Regions from separate parts of the Arthrobacter sp. AOP36-C1-22 genome, predicted to be linked through region 2. Evidence: predicted binding sites of a transcription regulator. Region 2 holds the regulator's gene; each other region holds the start of a gene.
What was found. Region 2 encodes LexA, which represses DNA repair genes until DNA is damaged. Its sites were predicted from a motif close to TCGAACANNTGTTCGA; they were not measured.
Positions count from the first base shown of each region.

Region 1: a site for LexA is predicted at 2,631-2,646, ahead of ACT3S6_RS02705 (DUF6504 family protein). Genes of this name have one in related genera too.
Region 3: a site for LexA is predicted at 2,122-2,137, ahead of uvrA (excinuclease ABC subunit UvrA). Genes of this name have one in related genera too.

Region 1 covers NZ_JBQSWW010000003.1:16,876-22,650, forward strand. Annotated here, with positions in the region: gene ACT3S6_RS02700 (DNA polymerase III subunit alpha) at 1-2,220, opposite strand, end outside; gene ACT3S6_RS02705 (DUF6504 family protein) at 2,217-2,528, opposite strand; gene ACT3S6_RS02710 (GNAT family N-acetyltransferase) at 2,898-3,485, opposite strand; gene ACT3S6_RS02715 (SOS response-associated peptidase) at 3,543-4,307, opposite strand; gene ACT3S6_RS02720 (glutaredoxin domain-containing protein) at 4,343-4,612, shown strand; gene ACT3S6_RS02725 (S-(hydroxymethyl)mycothiol dehydrogenase) at 4,715-5,775, shown strand, end outside.
Region 2 covers NZ_JBQSWW010000012.1:33,464-39,238, reverse strand. Annotated here, with positions in the region: gene hflX (GTPase HflX) at 1-1,084, shown strand, start outside; gene ACT3S6_RS08625 (ATP-dependent DNA helicase) at 1,077-3,095, shown strand; gene lexA (transcriptional repressor LexA) at 3,149-3,883, opposite strand; gene ACT3S6_RS08615 (LysM peptidoglycan-binding domain-containing protein) at 4,147-4,545, shown strand; gene ACT3S6_RS08610 (histidinol-phosphate transaminase) at 4,613-5,743, shown strand.
Region 3 covers NZ_JBQSWW010000005.1:21,045-26,819, forward strand. Annotated here, with positions in the region: gene uvrA (excinuclease ABC subunit UvrA) at 1-2,051, opposite strand, end outside; gene ACT3S6_RS04360 (GntR family transcriptional regulator) at 2,183-2,560, opposite strand; gene ACT3S6_RS04365 (MBL fold metallo-hydrolase) at 2,671-3,342, shown strand; gene ACT3S6_RS04370 (hypothetical protein) at 3,361-3,564, opposite strand; gene ACT3S6_RS04375 (S1C family serine protease) at 4,164-5,327, shown strand; gene ACT3S6_RS04380 (trans-aconitate 2-methyltransferase) at 5,376-5,775, opposite strand, start outside.

The sequences.
Region 1 (5,775 bases), on a different contig from region 2:
GACCCCGTGGGTCTCGGCCAGGGCAGGTTTGAGATCGGGGTGCGGATAGCTTTCGACCGCGAATCCGTGCCGGTTCTCCAGATACGGCTTGACCATGTTCGATTGCATGGGCCCGGGCCGGAACAACGAGATGTCGATGATGATGTCGTTGAATCGGCGTGGCGCCAGCTTGCCGATCAGTTCACGCTGCCCGGGGGATTCGAGCTGGAAGCAACCCAGGGTGTCGGTGGTGCAAATGAGCTCGAAGGTCGGTTCGTCATCCAGCGGGACCCGCTGCAGGTCGATGGTCCCGTCGCTATCCAGATACTCCGGAAGCTCCCCGTCGGGTGTTCTCGGGTGGGCCCCGGCGCGCGCGACCGCCTCCCCGTCCCCATGGATCCTGACGACTTCGGAGACCGCATGGGCCATCGCCGATTGCATGCGCACCCCCAACACGTCGAGTTTGAGCATGCCCATGGGATCCATGTCGTGCTTGTCGAATTGGCTCATCGCCAACCCGAGTCCGCTGGGCTGGACCGGGGTCCGGTCCAGCAGGGTGTTGTCCCCCAGGATCACCCCGCAGGGATGCATGGAGATGTGGCGGGGCAGCCGGTCCAGCCGTTCGGTCAGGTCCACCAGCAGGTCCAGTTGCTTCTCGGCCCCCATCCGTTCGGCAAAGGGGCGCAGCTCCGGCTTCTCCTCCAGGGCCTCGCGGAAGTTGCTGGCCGAGAAACGCCACAACTGTTTGGCGATGACGTCCAGATCCCCGTCCCCCATGCCCAGCGCCTGCCCCGCGTCCCGGACGGCACCCCGGGCCCGGTACCCGTTCTGCATGCTCATCAGGGTCACCCTCCCGGAGCCGAACCGCTCGAAGATGTGCTCATAGACCCGATGACGCTCGGCGGATTCGACGTCGATGTCGATATCGGGAAGGGTCGTCCGTTCCCGGGACAGGAAGCGCTCGAAGAGCAGGTCGTGCGCCAGCGGGTTCACATGGCTGATGCCCAGGAGGAAGTTCACCAGCGAGGAGGCCCCGGACCCCCGGGCGGCATTGCGCACGCCCAGGGTGGTGATCATCGAGCTGACCTCGGCCACGGTGAGGAAGTAGGTGCTGAACCCCAGGTCCGAGATGGTTTCCAGTTCCATGGCGAGTCGATCGCGCAGCGTACGGGAAGCGGCGTCCTGCGGAATCAGGCGGGTGATGCCTGCTTCGCAGCGTGCCGCCAGCTCCGCGTCGGGGTGGCCGCTGATGCCGATCACGCTGGCTTCGGGGACCACGGGGATTCCCCAGCCGGCGTCGTCCACCGGGTCCATCCGTGCCCAGTCGGCCATCGCCGCGGTGTTGCCCAGCAGTTCCCCGGCGACTTTCCCCTCCCCCGCCTCCCGGGCGATTTCCCGGGCCAAGGCGTGCATCCTCCCGGGGCTTTTGAGCCACCCCTGACCGTTTGGTTGCAGGTCCCTGAGGGTTTCCAGCGAGCTCAGGGCGCGGGCGGAGTCCAGGACGTCGGCAGTGGCGGCCCCGTCGGGGACCGCGTAGCGCACGGCGTTGGTGAGCAGGGCGGGGACGTGCAGGGCCTGGGCCGTACGCAGCATCCGGATGGAATGCGCCGTGCTGAGCCGCTCACCGGGGGTGTTCATATGGGTGACCAGCTCCAGGCACACCACGTCCCGGCCCACCGCCTGCAGCCATCCGGCCAGCGCGGTCCTGGCGCGCGGGAGTTCACGACGCAGGGCCGCCTGTCCGACGTCGGAATCCGGTCCCAGCAGGACCTTCAGCACCGTGCCGGCCTCCGGGTCGGTGGCGCAGGCGGCCAGCTCCGCGTGGGTCACCCCGACCGGTTTGCGTCCGCTGACGCCCCGGTGCGCCGAGGTTCCCTCATGGGCCAGGGAGACCAGTCGGCAGAGGGCACGGTACCCGGCCCCGTCGCAGTGTCCTTTGGCCAGCACGACGATCCGCCCCTGCACCTGGGGCCCCGGACGCCCCCGGGCGGCATGCCCCGGAGGAGGACGGGGGTCATCGGCCGCGGGGCCCAGCACGGCAAGGTTCACCCCGAGGATCGGATCCAGCCCGGTGTCCCGACAGGCCTTGAGGTGTTTGACGGCCCCATACAGGCCATCGCGTTCGGTGGTGGCCAGCGCGTCGGCCCCCTCGGAGGCAGCCCTCAGGGCCAGGTCCTGCGGCCAGGAGACCCCGTAATGGGCACTGAACGCAGAAGCCACGTTCAGATGGGTAAAAGTCATGCGCTCTCCAGCAGGGCATCGTGGATCCGGATGAGCCGCCAGCGCCCGCTCTCCACGTCACGGGAGACCTCGAAGGTCAGTAGCGGCCCCTTGCCGGCGAGTCTGACCTGGAGCCGCCAGATCTCGTGGTCCACGAGTCCCGGGCCGCGACCGCGTTCGGCGCGGACCTCTTCGGCCCACCAGCGACGGCGTTCAAACCAGCGCACGGGGTCGGCGGCAACACGGTATTCCCGCCCCTGCCACCGCATCCGCAAGGGTAGCCCCGCGGTACTGCATTCCACGTCGACTGACTGGGTGAAAAGCCCCATCTGATACCTCCAAATCGCCCCGGACGACGGCATTGGTCCCGGAGCCCTACACGATGGGAGGGGCCGCGAAACTGCCTGTGCACGACGACCACCTCATTCTATTCGAATCTTTGTTCTAAGCAAGATCAGACTAGAAAGTATGTACGACACTTTGGGTCTCGTGGGTGGAGGTATCCGTTGGTGGTGCTGATCGAAGGCTGCTGCCCCCGAGGTTCAAGCCCACTCGCAGGGCCGTCTCGAACCGGTCCGGGAACCTCCTGCATGCCGAAGCTAGTGCGCGCAGCAGGCAACAGGCCCCCGAAAAAGGGCACAGCAACGTCGTCCAGATGATTCGGGAGGAACCTGCTGTTCACCAGGCAGGCAGCCGCGTCAGGGCCTTCCTTCTCCAGGCAGGAGCGAGAACAGCACCATGTCATGGCGTTCGCCGGATCGTGCCGTTTTGGAGCGTTGGAGCCCTTCGCGGGTGAACCCGGCATTGAGTGCCACCTTTTGGGAGCCGATGTTTGCCGATGCGGCCTCGAGGCTCACCCGTTGGGCGCCCAGCTCTTCTATTGCCCACCGGGTCACTGCCCTGGCTGCGGCAGTGGCCACCCCGCGACCGCGCGCCCATGGGGCCACCCAATACCCCACTTCCACCGTGGAGTTGGCCGGATCGACATCAACCAGTCCACAAGAGGCGAGTACGGCATCCGTCGTTTCATCGACCACGGCAAAAGGTGCTCCGGTCCGTTCGTTCCAGGTCATTGCGGAGTGATCCGCAAATGAGGCCGCGTGCTCCTGCGTGTATGGATGCGGCACGGTCGTCCAGCGGATGATTTCGGGGTCCTGGCACGCCCGGTGAATCGATTCCGTATCCCCGCGGCTCCAGGGACGCAAGATGATCCCTTCCCCGCCGTCCGTCGAGCCCCTCAGGATCGGGGGTGTTTCGTTCCACGCCAAAGTCATGGTGAACATCATAGGGGACCCCGCTTTTGAGCAATCGGCCACTGATGGTTGGTCCGTTCCCACCCCGGATTACTCCGCGAAAAGATCCTCGACCGGCTCGATGAGTTCGGGGCCGTTGTTCCGCACGTTGCCCACGGCGGAGCCGACTTCACGGAGGGACCAGCCACCGGCGACCTCATGGGCTTCGTCCCTGACCTGTTCGACCAGTGGGCCGGCTTCCCGGTCGCCGGGGTTCAACCATTCGGACATCGCCGCCCGGTCCAGGGGAATGGGCAGCCGGTCGTGCAGGCCGTGCAGCTCGTCGAGTACTTCGGATTCGCCCGTTTCCTCGGGTGAGGCCATCGTGAGGATGCTGCAGCTGAGCAGCCAACGTTCCGGATCGTCCTCCGCCTTCGTGGGATCCTTCCACCATTCGTAGATGCCGGCGAAGAAGATCAGCGAGTCGTCTTCCCGGTGCACGAAATACGGACGCTTGGAAGCGGTCTTGCCCGTCCCGGACTTCTTCCACTCGTAGTATCCCTCGACGGGGACGGCACAGCGGCGGGCCTTGATGGCGGCGCGGAAGGTGGGTTTCTCCAGGACCGTTTCGCTGCGGGCGTTGAAGGCCCTGACCCCCACCGAGGGGTCCTTGGCCCAGCTGGGGACCAGACCCCATTTAGCCACATGCACCTGCCGGACGACTTCATCGTCCAGGAGTCGCTCCAAGACGATCGGCACATCGGTGGTCGGGGCGACGTTCCATGATTTGCGCAGTTGCAGCGCGTCATCTGCTTCCGCTTCGGCTTCGGCCACCAGATCGCCGATGGCCCGGGCCATTACGTATCGTCCGCACATGGAATAAGGATCTCATAGTGCCGGTTGTGCTGGATATGACTGATTTGAAGACCGAGGAATACATCCCCGAAGCCGGGGCCGTCACCATGTTCACCACCTCCTGGTGCGGATACTGCAGGAACCTGAAGAAGGCCATGGACGCCGATGGCATCTCCTACCGGGAGGTCAACATCGAGGACGTCGCGGGAACCGCCGAGATCGTCGAGGAGTTCAACGGCGGTAACCAGACGGTCCCCACCTTGATCTTCTCCGATGGTTCGGCCGTCACGAACCCCCGAATTGAACAGGTGCGCGAGCGTCTCTAGCGGCTCTATGACAGGATGAAAGGTGCCCGCGGTTTTTCCGCGTGGGCACCTTTTTTCTGAATTGGATGGGCCGTGCTGGACACGGCCGAGAGGATGGAAACCATGGCACAAAAGGTCAAGGCTGTAGTCGTCAAGGCCAAGGACGCACCGGTGGAAATCGAGACGATCGTCGTTCCGGATCCCGGTCCCGGCGAAGCGGTCGTGGACATCCTCACCTGCGGGGTCTGTCACACCGACCTGCACTATAAGCTCGGCGGCATCGGCGACGAGTATCCGTACCTGCTCGGACACGAGGCCACAGGCGTCGTGAGCCAGCTCGGGGAAGGCGTGACCAACGTCGAGGTCGGCGATCGCGTCGTCTTGAACTGGCGGGCCGTCTGCGGCGAATGCCGGGCCTGCGCCAAGGGCCAGCCGCAGTACTGCTTCGATACAGCCAACGCCGATCAGCCGATGACCCTCGAAGATGGCACGGAGCTCTCCCCCGCGCTGGGCATCGGGGCCTTCGCGGAGAAGACCCTGGTTGCCGCCGGCCAATGCACCAAGGTCGATGACGACGTCGATCCAGCTGCCGTGGGCCTGCTGGGCTGCGGCATCATGGCCGGTATTGGTGCGGCGATCAACACCGGGGAGGTCAAGCGCGGCGAATCCGTCGCGGTCATCGGGTGCGGAGGGGTCGGCATCGCCGCCATCGCCGGCGCGAAGCTGGCCGGTGCCACCACGATCATCGCCGTGGACATCGATCAGTCCAAGGTCGACATGGCCGTCGAGCTCGGAGCCACGCACGGGATCAACTCCAAGGAGAAGGACCCGGTAGAAGCCATCAAGGCACTGACCGGTGGCTTCGGCGCCGATCTCGTCATCGAGGCCGTCGGGCGTCCGGAAACCTATCGGCAGGCCTTCTACGCCCGTGACCTGGCCGGCCGCGTGGTTCTGGTCGGCGTTCCGACGCCGGAGATGAAACTCGAGTTGCCGCTGGCCGATGTCTTCGGCGGTGGCGGTTCACTGAAGTCCTCCTGGTACGGCGATTGCCTGCCCTCCCGCGACTTCCCCATGTTGGTCGAACAATACAAGCTCGGACGACTGGATCTGGATGCGTTCGTCACCGAACGCATCGGTCTGGGGGACATCGAGGCTGCCTTCGAGAAGATGCATGACGGCACCGT
Region 2 (5,775 bases):
CGATGTCGTGGCCAGCACCGGGGCCGATACCGTGGTCGTCGATTCCGAACTGGCTCCATCCCAGCGCAGGGCGTTGGAGGACATCGTCCGGGTGAAGGTCATCGACAGGACCTCGCTGATCCTGGACATCTTCGCCCAACATGCGCAGAGCCGTGAGGGCAAGGCCCAGGTCGAACTGGCCCAGCTTGAATACCTTCTTCCCCGCCTCCGTGGCTGGGGCGAATCCATGTCACGCCAAGCCGGTGGCCGGGTCGGGACCGCGGGCGGTGGCATCGGATCACGCGGCCCCGGCGAGACCAAGATCGAATTGGACCGTCGACGGATCCGTGACCGCATGGCCAAACTCCGTCGCGAGATCAAGGGCATGAAACCGGCACGTGATGCCAAACGCTCGAACCGGAAACGCAATGCCGTTCCGGCGGTGGCCATTGCCGGGTACACGAACGCGGGAAAGTCCTCGCTGCTGAACCGCTTGACCGACGCCGGGGCGCTGGTGGAGAACGCACTGTTCGCCACGCTGGATCCCACGGTCCGGCGCACGGAAACCGAAGATGGCTTGGGGTACACCATTGCCGATACCGTGGGATTCGTCAGGTCGTTGCCCACCCAACTGGTGGAGGCCTTCCGCTCGACCCTCGAGGAAATCGCCGACGCCGATCTGATCCTGCACGTGGTCGATGCCTCCCACCCCGACCCCGAAGGCCAGATCCATGCGGTCCGGGAGGTCCTCACCGAGGTCGACGCGCAGGACATTGCAGAGATCATCGTGTTGAACAAGGCCGATATCGCCGATCCGTTCGTCGTCGAACGCATTCGTCAACGCGAACCGAACCATGTGGTGGTCTCTGCCCGGACCGGCGGGGGGATCCCCGAACTGCTTGCGGCGATCAGCGAAGCCATCCCCCGTCCGGATGTGGCCATGGAATTGCTGATTCCCTATGACCGTGGTGATCTGGTCCACCGGCTGCACGGCTCCGACGCGGAGATCCTGGAGACCGAGCACCTGGATGAAGGGACCCGTCTGTCCGTGAAGGTACGCGGTGCACTCGCCGCGGAATTGGAGCAGTTCGTCGTACATGGCTGAAGTACAAGAGGTGGTCGCCCTCCTGGATCAGGCGGTCGAACGCATGGGCGGGGAAAGCAGGCCCGGACAGCATGAGATGACCAAACAGGTCGTGGAGGCCTTCGAAAGCGGAAAGCACCTCCTGGTGCAGGCCGGCACCGGGACGGGTAAATCGCTGGCCTATCTGGTTCCGGCGATCGCCCACGCCCTCGAAGCAGATAAACCGGTGGTCGTCTCCACCGCGACCTTGGCCCTGCAGGCCCAGATCGTCGGTCGGGACGTTCCCCGGCTCCTGGAGAACCTGGATGACGAGCTGCCGCGGCACCTGGATGTCGCCCTGGCCAAGGGGCGATCGAACTATGTCTGCAAGTACAAGCTGGGAGGCGGCTACCCCGACGAGGATGAAGGGGCGCTCTTCGCGTTGGGCGATGACGGGGCGGCCCGCCCCTTGACCGCCGGCACGGGGCCCACTTCGGCACTGGGCCAGGAAGTCGTTCGCGTACGCGAATGGGCCGAGGAAACCGAATCGGGGGACCGGGACGATCTCGTCCCGGGGGTCAGCGAACGTGCCTGGCGGCAGGTCTCCGTCAGTGCCATGGACTGCCTCGGTGCCCAGCGGTGCCCGATGGCCGAGGAATGCTTCAGCGAACTGGCCCGCAAGAAGGCCGGCGATGCCGACATCGTGATCACCAACCACGCCTTGCTGGCCGTCTCGGCGTTCGAGGGATTGGCGGTGCTGCCGGAATTCGACACGGTGATCATCGACGAGGCCCATGAACTCCAGGACCGGGTCACCAATTCGGTGACCCGCCCCATCTCGGCAGCGCTGGTTGCCGCCGCGGCCACCGCGACCCGCAGAAACTGCAAAGGCGTCGCTGTCGAAGCCCTCAACCAGGCGGGTAAGACCCTGGCCGACTCCCTGGAGGGAGTGCCGACCGGGCTGCTGCCCAAGGGGCTGAATGAAGAGCAGGTCGCCGCCATCGCCGCCGTGCGCGAAGCGGCGCGTACGGCCCTGTCCGACTCGAAACCGGGGAATGGCGAAACCGCTGACGGCGGACGCCAGATGGCCCGCTCGCAGTTGATGTATCTGCAGGAACAGTGCGAACGCCTCGATGGACCCGCCGATGAACGCGAGGTCGTCTGGATATCCCGCCAAGGCAACTTCACCCCGGGGGCCGGTTACAGCGCCCCGGATGACTCGGCCCCCGCGACGATCAATGTCGCTCCACTGTCGGTGGCCGGCAAATTACGTGAGGGCCTCTTCGACGGCCGCACGGTCGTCCTGACCTCCGCGACCCTGGCCATAGGTGCTGCCTTCGAACCGGTGGCCGGATTGTTGGGGCTGCTCGGCGAGGGGGCTCCCGCGTGGACGGGCATCGATGTCGGTAGCCCCTTTGACTATGCCCGGCAGGGGATGCTCTATGTTGCGCGGCATCTGCCCAAACCATCGCGAAACGTATCGACCGAGGCCCTGGATGAGCTCGCCGACCTGATCGGGGCCTCCGGCGGGGGAGTACTGGCATTGTTCTCCTCCCGGCGGGCCGCCGAGGAGGCCGCCGAAGCGCTGCGGCCACGGGTGGACCCGGAGATCCTCTGCCAGGGCGAGTCGAGCATGTCCACGTTGGTCCGGCAGTTCGCCGATGAACGCGATACCTGCCTGTTCGGGACCATGACCCTCTGGCAGGGAGTCGACGTGCCGGGTCAGTCATGCCGGGTGGTGGTCATCGACAGGATCCCTTTCCCACGCCCCGACGACCCGCTGTCCACGGCACGCAGCCGCGACGTTGCCCGACATGGGGGCAACGGTTTCATGGCCGTCTCCGCCTCCCATGCAGCAGTCCGTCTGGCCCAGGGGGCAGGCCGGTTGATCCGTTCCACGGGGGACCGTGGCGTGGTGGCCGTCTTGGATTCACGGCTGGCCACCGAACGCTATGGAAACTACCTGCGTGCGTCGCTGCCCCCGATGTGGTCGACCACGGACAAGGACGTCGTGCTGGGGTCGCTGAGGCGTCTGGCGGCGAGCGAGGACTAGACATGAAAGGAGGGCCCGTCCGCGGACGGGCCCTCCTGGAAGTACACCGCGGCCTAGATCGAACGCATCACCGAAACGACCTTGCCCATGACGGTGGCATGATCGCCCAGGATCGGCTCGTACTGGCGGTTCTGTGGCAGCAGCCACGTGTGGCCGTCGCGCTGCCTGAAGGTCTTCACCGTGGCCTCGTCATCGAGCAGCGCCGCGACGACATCGCCGTTCTCCGCATGTTGCTGACGGCGGACGACGACCCAGTCCCCGTCACAGATGGCTGCCTCGACCATCGAATCCCCGCTGACCTTGAGCATGAACAGTTCACCGTGCCCGACGAGTTGGCGTGGCAATGACATGACATCCTCGACCGCCTGGTCCGCCAGGATTGGTCCACCGGCGGCGATGCGGCCCACCAGCGGAACCCGGGCCACCTCGTCGGAATCATCCGAGTCCACCACGGTCAGCCGGGGCCGAAGCTGCTCCGGTTCCCGCGGGGCGGGAGCCGGCTGCGAGGCCTCCGGGGTCCCGGTGACCTCGGGGGCCAGCGGGCGCAGGATCTCCATGGCCCGGGGGCGGCGTGGATCCCTCCGGATGTAGCCGAGCTTCTCCAGCTGGGCGAGCTGGTGGGTGACGCTGGACAAGCTCGCCAGCCCGACCGTATCGCCGATTTCGCGCATGGACGGCGGATACCCCTTGGCGGTCACGGCCTCCTGGATGGTTTCCAGGATCCGCCTCTGCCGGACAGTCAACCCCTTCGGTGCCTTCTTCGGCGCCGGATTCTCCGCTGAGCTCATGATCCATCCCGTCCTGGTTAATCGCCGGCGTACCGGGGCTGTGCGCAATGTGTCGGATGCAACTGGTGGACTCTCATCCATCCAGCCGATGGCTTCCACTCTAGGGCAGTCACGGACTTCATTCAAAGATTTATTCGAACGTGTCTCGACAATCTTCGTACATAGATGCTAAAAATGAGATAGAAGTTCGAATATGAGTTCGAAGATCGGGTTCGACACCCGCAACGAGAACCCGCTTCGGCGGACAACAGGAAGGTCAGACCATGGCGCAGATCGCACTCGCAGCCCCGGTGTCCCTCAAGGCGGACTCCGTTCCGACCACCGCCCCGACCCGTGCCTCCACCCCTCGGGGCCGGCTGGAGCTGACGCGCCGGGGGCGCTTCATCCTCATTGGCCTGCCGGTCATGCTGGCAGCCACCGCCCTGCTCGTCCTCGCTGGCATCTTCACCGCCCCGGTCATGGCCTCGGACGCATCGGATACGACCGCGGTGGAAGCCACGACCGTCTCCGTCATGGAGGGCGACACGGTCTGGGCGCTGGCCGAGGAGTTCGCCCCGCAGCGCGACCGCCGTGACGTCATGGCGGAAATCACGGAAATGAACGACCTGAACGGATCGGTCCTCGTCCCGGGCCAGGAGATCTTCGTCCCCACGGGTGATTAGGCCCGCTTTATGACCCTGTCACCCGGTCCGATTCCCGACTGCGGGGCACGGGCAATAGAATGGGGTCGTGAGTGATCAGCTGGAACGACTGGCCAAATTGCCCCTGCGTGAAAACCTGCGTGGCATCGAACCCTACGGCGCACCGCAACTGGACGTGCCCATCCTGTTGAACGTCAACGAGAACACCCATCCGTTGCCCGAGGCAGTAAGCCGGGCCATCTCCGAAGAGGTCAGTGCCGCCGCTGCGTCCCTGAACCGTTACCCGGATCGTGAATTCACCGAACTCCGCGAACGCCTCGCCGACTATTTGGGACACGGGCTGGATGCGGCGAACATGTGGGCCGCCAACGGATCCAACGAGGTCCTGCAGCAGATCCTCCAGGCCTTCGGAGGGCCGGGACGCACCGTGATGAGCTTCCCGCCCACGTATTCGATGTACCCGTTGCTGGCCAGCGGGACCGACACCACCTACCTCGCCGGAGAGCGGAGCGGTGACTTCGGACTCAGCGCGCGATCCGCAGCGGACCAGGTCACGGAGGCGGCGCCGGATATCGTGATCCTCTGTTCGCCGAACAACCCGACGGGTACCGCCCTGGGACTGGACGTCGTGGAAGCGGTATACGAGGCAGGGCGTGCCAGCCAGGCGATCGTCATCGTCGATGAGGCCTACGCCGAATTCGCACTCAGCGGGACCGGATCCGCGCTGACACTGCTGCCCGGCCGCGAACGACTGATCGTCACCCGGACCATGAGCAAGGCCTTCGCGCTGGCCGGGGCCCGGCTGGGCTATCTCGCGGCGGCCCCGGAAATCGCCGATGCGCTGCGCCTGGTCCGTCTGCCTTACCACCTCTCGGCCGTCACCCAAGCCACCGCCAATGCCGCCTTGAAACAGGTCGATGCGCTGCTGGCCACGGTCGAGGACATCAAGGGCCAACGCGACAGGATCGTCCGCGAACTCACCCGGTTGGGGTTGGAACCGGCAGTCAGTGACTCCAATTTCGTCTTTTTCGGCGGGCTCGAGCATTCCCGTGCCATCTGGCAGGGTCTGCTCGAGGCCGGGGTACTCATCCGAGATGTGGGCATCGCCGGTCATCTGCGGGTCACCGCTGGAACCGAGACCGAGACGACCGCATTCCTCCAGGCCTTGGAGGGCCTCCTGAGCCCCGCCGCGGATACCGGCTCCGGGCACGACAGCTAGACTTAACCTGCGGGCCGCCACCGTCGCCGCCC
Region 3 (5,775 bases), on a different contig from region 2:
GCCACCTGCTTGGCGCCGTTGAGCTTATTGGCCATCACCTTATAGAGGATGTCGTTGACCAGCGTGGACTTCCCGGAGCCGCTGACCCCGGTGATGCCGGTCAGCACCCCGAGCGGGAACTTCACCGTGACGTCCTGCAGGTTGTTCTCCCGGGCGCCGACGACGGTGACCTGGCGTTTGCGATCGACCTTGCGGCGCTTGGCCGGCAATTCGATCCTGCGGCGGCCCGCGAGGTAGTCGCCCGTCATCGAATCGGTATTGGCCATCAGCCCTTCCAACGACCCCGAGTGCACGACGGTGCCCCCGTGTTCGCCGGCCCCCGGGCCGACATCGACGATCCAGTCGGCCTGATGGATGGTGTCCTCGTCATGCTCGACGATGATGAGCGTGTTCCCGAGGTCGCGCAGGCGGTTCAGGGTCTCGATCAGGCGTCGGTTATCGCGCTGATGCAGGCCGATGGAGGGTTCGTCCAGGACGTAGAGCACGCCGACCAGCCCCGAACCGATCTGGGTGGCCAGGCGGATGCGCTGGGCCTCCCCACCGGAGAGCGTTCCGGCGGCTCGTTCGAGGTTCAGGTACTCGAGTCCGACGTCGAGCAGGAAGCGCAGCCGGGCCTGGATCTCGATGAGCACCTGGTGGGCGATCTGCTTTTCGCGTCCCGACAGGACCAGGGCATTGAGGAAGTCGGCGCATTCGCGCATCGGCATGGCGGAGACTTCGGCAATGGACTTGCCGTTGATCAGCACCGACAGGGAGGCGGGGTTCAGCCGGGCGCCGTTGCACACGGGGCAGGGAATCTGCCGCATGTATTCCTCGTACCGGTCCCGGGCGTGATCGGATTCGGTTTCCAGGTGTTTGCGGTGGATGTACTGGATGACACCTTCGAACCCGGTGCTGTATTTGCGCTCCCGTCCGAAACGGTTGCGGTACTGGACCACGACCTTATGGTCCTTGCCGTTGAGGATCGCATCGCGCTGGACGTCGGTGAACTTGCGCCAGGGGGTATCCAGATCGAATTTCAGGTCGTCGCCCAGGCCCTGCAGCAGCCGGTTCCAGTATTGGGTGGTGGCCACGCCCAGCGACCAGGGCGCGATGGCCCCTTCGGCCAATGTCTTGCCCGGATCGGGCACGACGAGTTCCTCGTCGACCTCCAACCGGGTCCCGATGCCGGTGCACGCGGGGCAGGCACCGAAGGGGTTGTTGAAGGAGAACGAGCGCGGCTCGACCTCGTCGATCGCCAACGGGTGTTCGTTGGGGCAGGCCAGATGTTCCGAGAAGGCCCGGACCCGCGCGTCGTCCTGGGCGGGCAGGTCGACGAAGTCAGCGAGCACGCGGCCGTCGGCCAGGCCCAGGGCCGTCTCGATCGAATCCGTCAGCCGTTGCCGGATGCCGTCCTTGGCGACCAACCGGTCGATGACGACCTCGATGGTGTGTTTGTACTGCTTGCCCAGCTTCGGGGGGTCGCTGAGTTGGATGGTGTCCCCGTCGACCCGGGCACGGGCATAGCCCTTGGCAGCCAGCTCCTTGAAAAGGTCGACGAACTCGCCCTTGCGTGAGCGGACCACCGGAGCGAGGATCTGGAAACGCATCCCCTCCTCGAGCTCGAGCAGCTGGTCCACGATCGCCTGCGGGGTCTGCCGGGTGACCGGTTCATGGCACACCGGGCAGTGCGGGTGGCCGACACGGGCCCACAACAGGCGCATGTAGTCGTAGATCTCGGTGATCGTCCCGACCGTGGAACGCGGGTTCTTCGACGTCGACTTCTGATCGATCGAGACCGCCGGGGACAGTCCTTCGATGAAGTCCACGTCCGGCTTGTCGACCTGGCCGAGGAACTGGCGGGCATAGGCGGAGAGCGATTCGACATAGCGGCGCTGGCCCTCGGCGAAGATCGTGTCGAAAGCCAGGGAGGACTTGCCCGATCCGGACAAGCCCGTGAAGACGATCATCGCGTCCCGCGGGAGATCCAGATCCACATTGCGCAGGTTGTGCTCCCGGGCGCCCTTCACGAGAAGTCGCGACCGGTCGTGGGCACGCTCGATGGATTCCATGGAAACGCTGGGAACGGATTGCAATTCGCTGGAGGAAATAGCCACGGGTCCAGAGTAGTCGAATTCGGCCTCGAACACACGTTCGAAGACTCATGTTTTTGCGGGTTTCAGCGGGTTTGGACCGCCGGTGTTCACTGCACGCGGAAGGCGGCCCGCAGAAATTCAACGGCGCGGTCCTCCCCCACGCCCCAGGTCCTGGCCTGCGAGGCCAGTTCCTGGGCCGCGGACGCGAGTCTGCGGTCGCCCTCGGAGCCCGTGGCCAGGACGACGGTCCCGTGACGCCCTCGGGTCTGGACTGCTCCTGCCTGTTCGAGTTCCCGGTAGGACCGGGCCACCGTGTTCACGGCGACCCCCAGTCGTCCGGCGAGCGCCCGGACCGAAGTCAGCCGGGTTCCCGGAACCAGCTTCCCCGAACCGATGGCCTCCAGGATCTGTTGGCGGATCTGGTCATACGGGTTCTCAGGCACGTCCTTGCTGATGGCGACAAAATCCAAGACGTCGTCGTTCACTGGGTCTCCTCGGGGATCCGGGCCGGTCATCGCTGGCCGTGGCTTCGGGTGCCCCCCACAGTACCCGCCGGCGCTTTTCCCCCGCTCCGGCGAGCGCCTAGGCTGGCGGCATGAGCCCAGAGAATTCGCTGTTGCATGACCTGGCGGAGGTCACCATCCGCCGCGTGTCCGTTTCGTCGATGGACAACAACGCCTACCTCATCACCCATAAGCAGACCGGCGCGCAGGTGCTGATCGATGCCGCCGCCGACGCACCGGCACTGCGCGGTCTGATCAGTGAGGCCGCCGAGGACGCGGCGGTGACCCCGCACCTTGAGCTGATCGCCACCACCCACCAGCATTGGGACCACGTCCGGGCGCTGCGCGAGCTGGCCGATGAGACCGGCGTGCGGACGGCCTGCGGGGCCGACGACGTGGAAGGGATCCGGGCGGCCACGGGAGTCGAACCCGCTGTGGTCCTGGGCCAGGACGATATCGGGAACTTCGACGGCTTCGATCTGCGGGCCGTGCACCTGCGTGGACACACCCCCGGCTCCATCGCCTACGTGTATGAGGACCCCTCGGGCCCGACGCATATCTTCAGCGGTGACAGCCTCTTCCCCGGAGGCTTGGGGAACACCGATGGCGACCCCTCCCGGTTTGCCTCCCTGCATGAGGACGTCTCTGAGCGTCTCTTCGGGCAGTACCCGGATGACGCATTCGTCCATCCCGGTCACGGGAAGGGCACCACCCTGGGCGCGGAACGCCCGCAACTGGCTGAATGGAAACAGCGCGGCTGGTAGACGGCTGGCTGGCGCCCCCTACTCGTTATGCAGTTCCCGGACCTCTCCGAACGGGACCGTCTCCGACACCAGGGCCTGGACGCCAGATCCGAGGAATCTCACGAGGACCCCGTATTCGCCTTCGGCCACGGATTCCTGCATGACGGGTCGGACGGTATCGAGGAAGGCTGGTTCGGCCCCCTCCAGATAGCTCTGGTAGGCGCGGGGTAGTGGGTTTTCCATGGCCGGTTCCTCCTGTGCGGTGTTCCGTCGCTGCTGACCCCAGCTCTACCACCCCGGACACGGCACGGGAAGGTTTGACTGCGCGGAGGCCTCCCGGTCGGGCCACGGTTCCCGACCATGGAACTGTAGCTGGACGGGACGTCCCACGGCTCCCCATTCCGGGGGTTTCGAAGCCTCGGTGATACTTCAAGTTCCCGAGGGCAGCACCCCAGGGCAGGCGCCGTCCATACGCAGACACTTCCGTGCGGCAACAGATACCCCCGGCGTCGGGCCCCCCAGATTCCGCAGCCACTCCTCCCACCATCGGTCACCACGTGGTCCGCTGACTAAAGGCCGCGCCCTTCACCAGCCCCCGTAGAACGGGATCCCTTGAACACTGGTCCTAGCCGGCAGAACGCTCTAAGCTAAGTCAACTTTCGCGCTGTCCACCAAGATTGCCCGGGCGGCTCCGACGACAAGGAGAGTGAGCCGACGTGAAGCCCCGGACCGGAAAAACGTATCAGTTGATCGCGTTGGGAACCATCATCGGAACTGCCATCACCGGCTGCAGTGCCTTATCAGGCGGCGGAGCGGCCCTGACTGCTTCACCCCAAGCCGATGTGCCAAGACCTGCGGCCCCCTCGTCACCAGCGACCTCCTCCGCACCGGAACCGAAAACTCCATCCCCACCACCAAGCTCCCCACCCACTACACCAGCCGCCTCGAGTGAGTCGGTCGCGACGTGGCCCGAGACGGCACAGGACGTCACCAGCGGCCTGGCAAAAATCCAGGTCGTCACCTGTGACGGTGGAGGGACCGGCTCGGGTTTCCTGGTCGCGGATGACTTGCTCGTGACGGCAGCCCATGTCGTACAGGGGGCAACTTCAGTCACGACCCAGATCGACGGCGATCTCTCCGGGGCTCAAGTCATGGGAGTGAACAACAACGCTGATCTCGCCTTGTTGCGCCTGAACAACACCGCCCCGGGCCATGTATTTACCTTGCGGCAGGAGGATCCACCCGTCGGGACCGAGGTGGCGGCGCTGGGTTTCCCCTTTGGCGACGACCTTTCCTTCTCCAAGGGAACGGTCAGCGGGCTGAAACGAGGCGCGCCCGAATCCGAAGTGGACTCCGGCAACTTCGTCCTGACAGACACACCGGTCAACCCCGGGAACAGCGGTGGCCCTCTCATCACCCGGGACGGCTCGGTTGCAGGGGTCATGAGCATGCGTCCGGACCGCCGCAGTGAGAGATCCGTCGCTGGCATGGCCTATGCCGTCTCCGGACCCCGTACGGCACAAGCAGTCGAGGCATGGCAGCAACGGAACGTCCCGGTGCGGCCTGCCGAGTGCGAAGATGCCCTGGCCCGGAGCGTCGAGGTCGAGGTCTCCATCGACTCAGAGCACGATCAGGCCATGAACATTGCCCAGAGCCTGCAGATCCACGGTCAGGGCATCAACGATGGCGCCTACGAGGCGGCATTCGATTTTTTCACTCCTGAAATGCAGGAGGGCATGGGCGGACTGGGCACATGGCAGGCAGGTCTGGCCTCGTCGTACTGGCTCGGATTCAACGTCGTTGATGTCAGCGGACACGGCGACGACCTGGTGGCCCTCGTCCAGCTACAAACGGTGCAGGACACTGAAGACAGCAAGGACGGCCAGCAGGACTGTTCAGACTGGGCGATCGAGTACAAAATGCATTGGGACGGACTCAACTGGCTGATCAACGGTGCACGTAGCCCCTACGGGGATCCGCAGCAGTGCAACGAATCCGGCGGCTAGGCCGGTGCCAAGACCGCGGCCCTATCGGCCTCATGCGGGCCTCCATGCCTACCGCCGGTCCTCCTTGCGCCCGACCATGAAGATGCGCCGGAAGGGGAAGACCGTCAGTTCCCCGCCATCCGGGCCGGTGAAGGGAGGGTAGGCCTCACGGACCAGCGCGGCGTACTCCGCCTCGAACTCCGCGGCGTCGGCATCCTCCAGCACCGAGAGGATCGGGCGTAGTGCCGTACCGCGGACCCAGTCGAGCACCGGGTCGGGACCGTGCAGGATCTGCTCGTACGTGGTCTCCCACACGTCTGCTTCGAAACCATGGTCGAACATCAGGCGCAGGTACGTCTCCGGTTCGGCGACCGCGTCCTTGCGCAGCACCAATCCCTGCAAGCGGTCCGCCCACTGCGCTTCCGCGGCAAGTCCTCGCATCAACGCATGCGAGGGGGCCTCGAAGTTG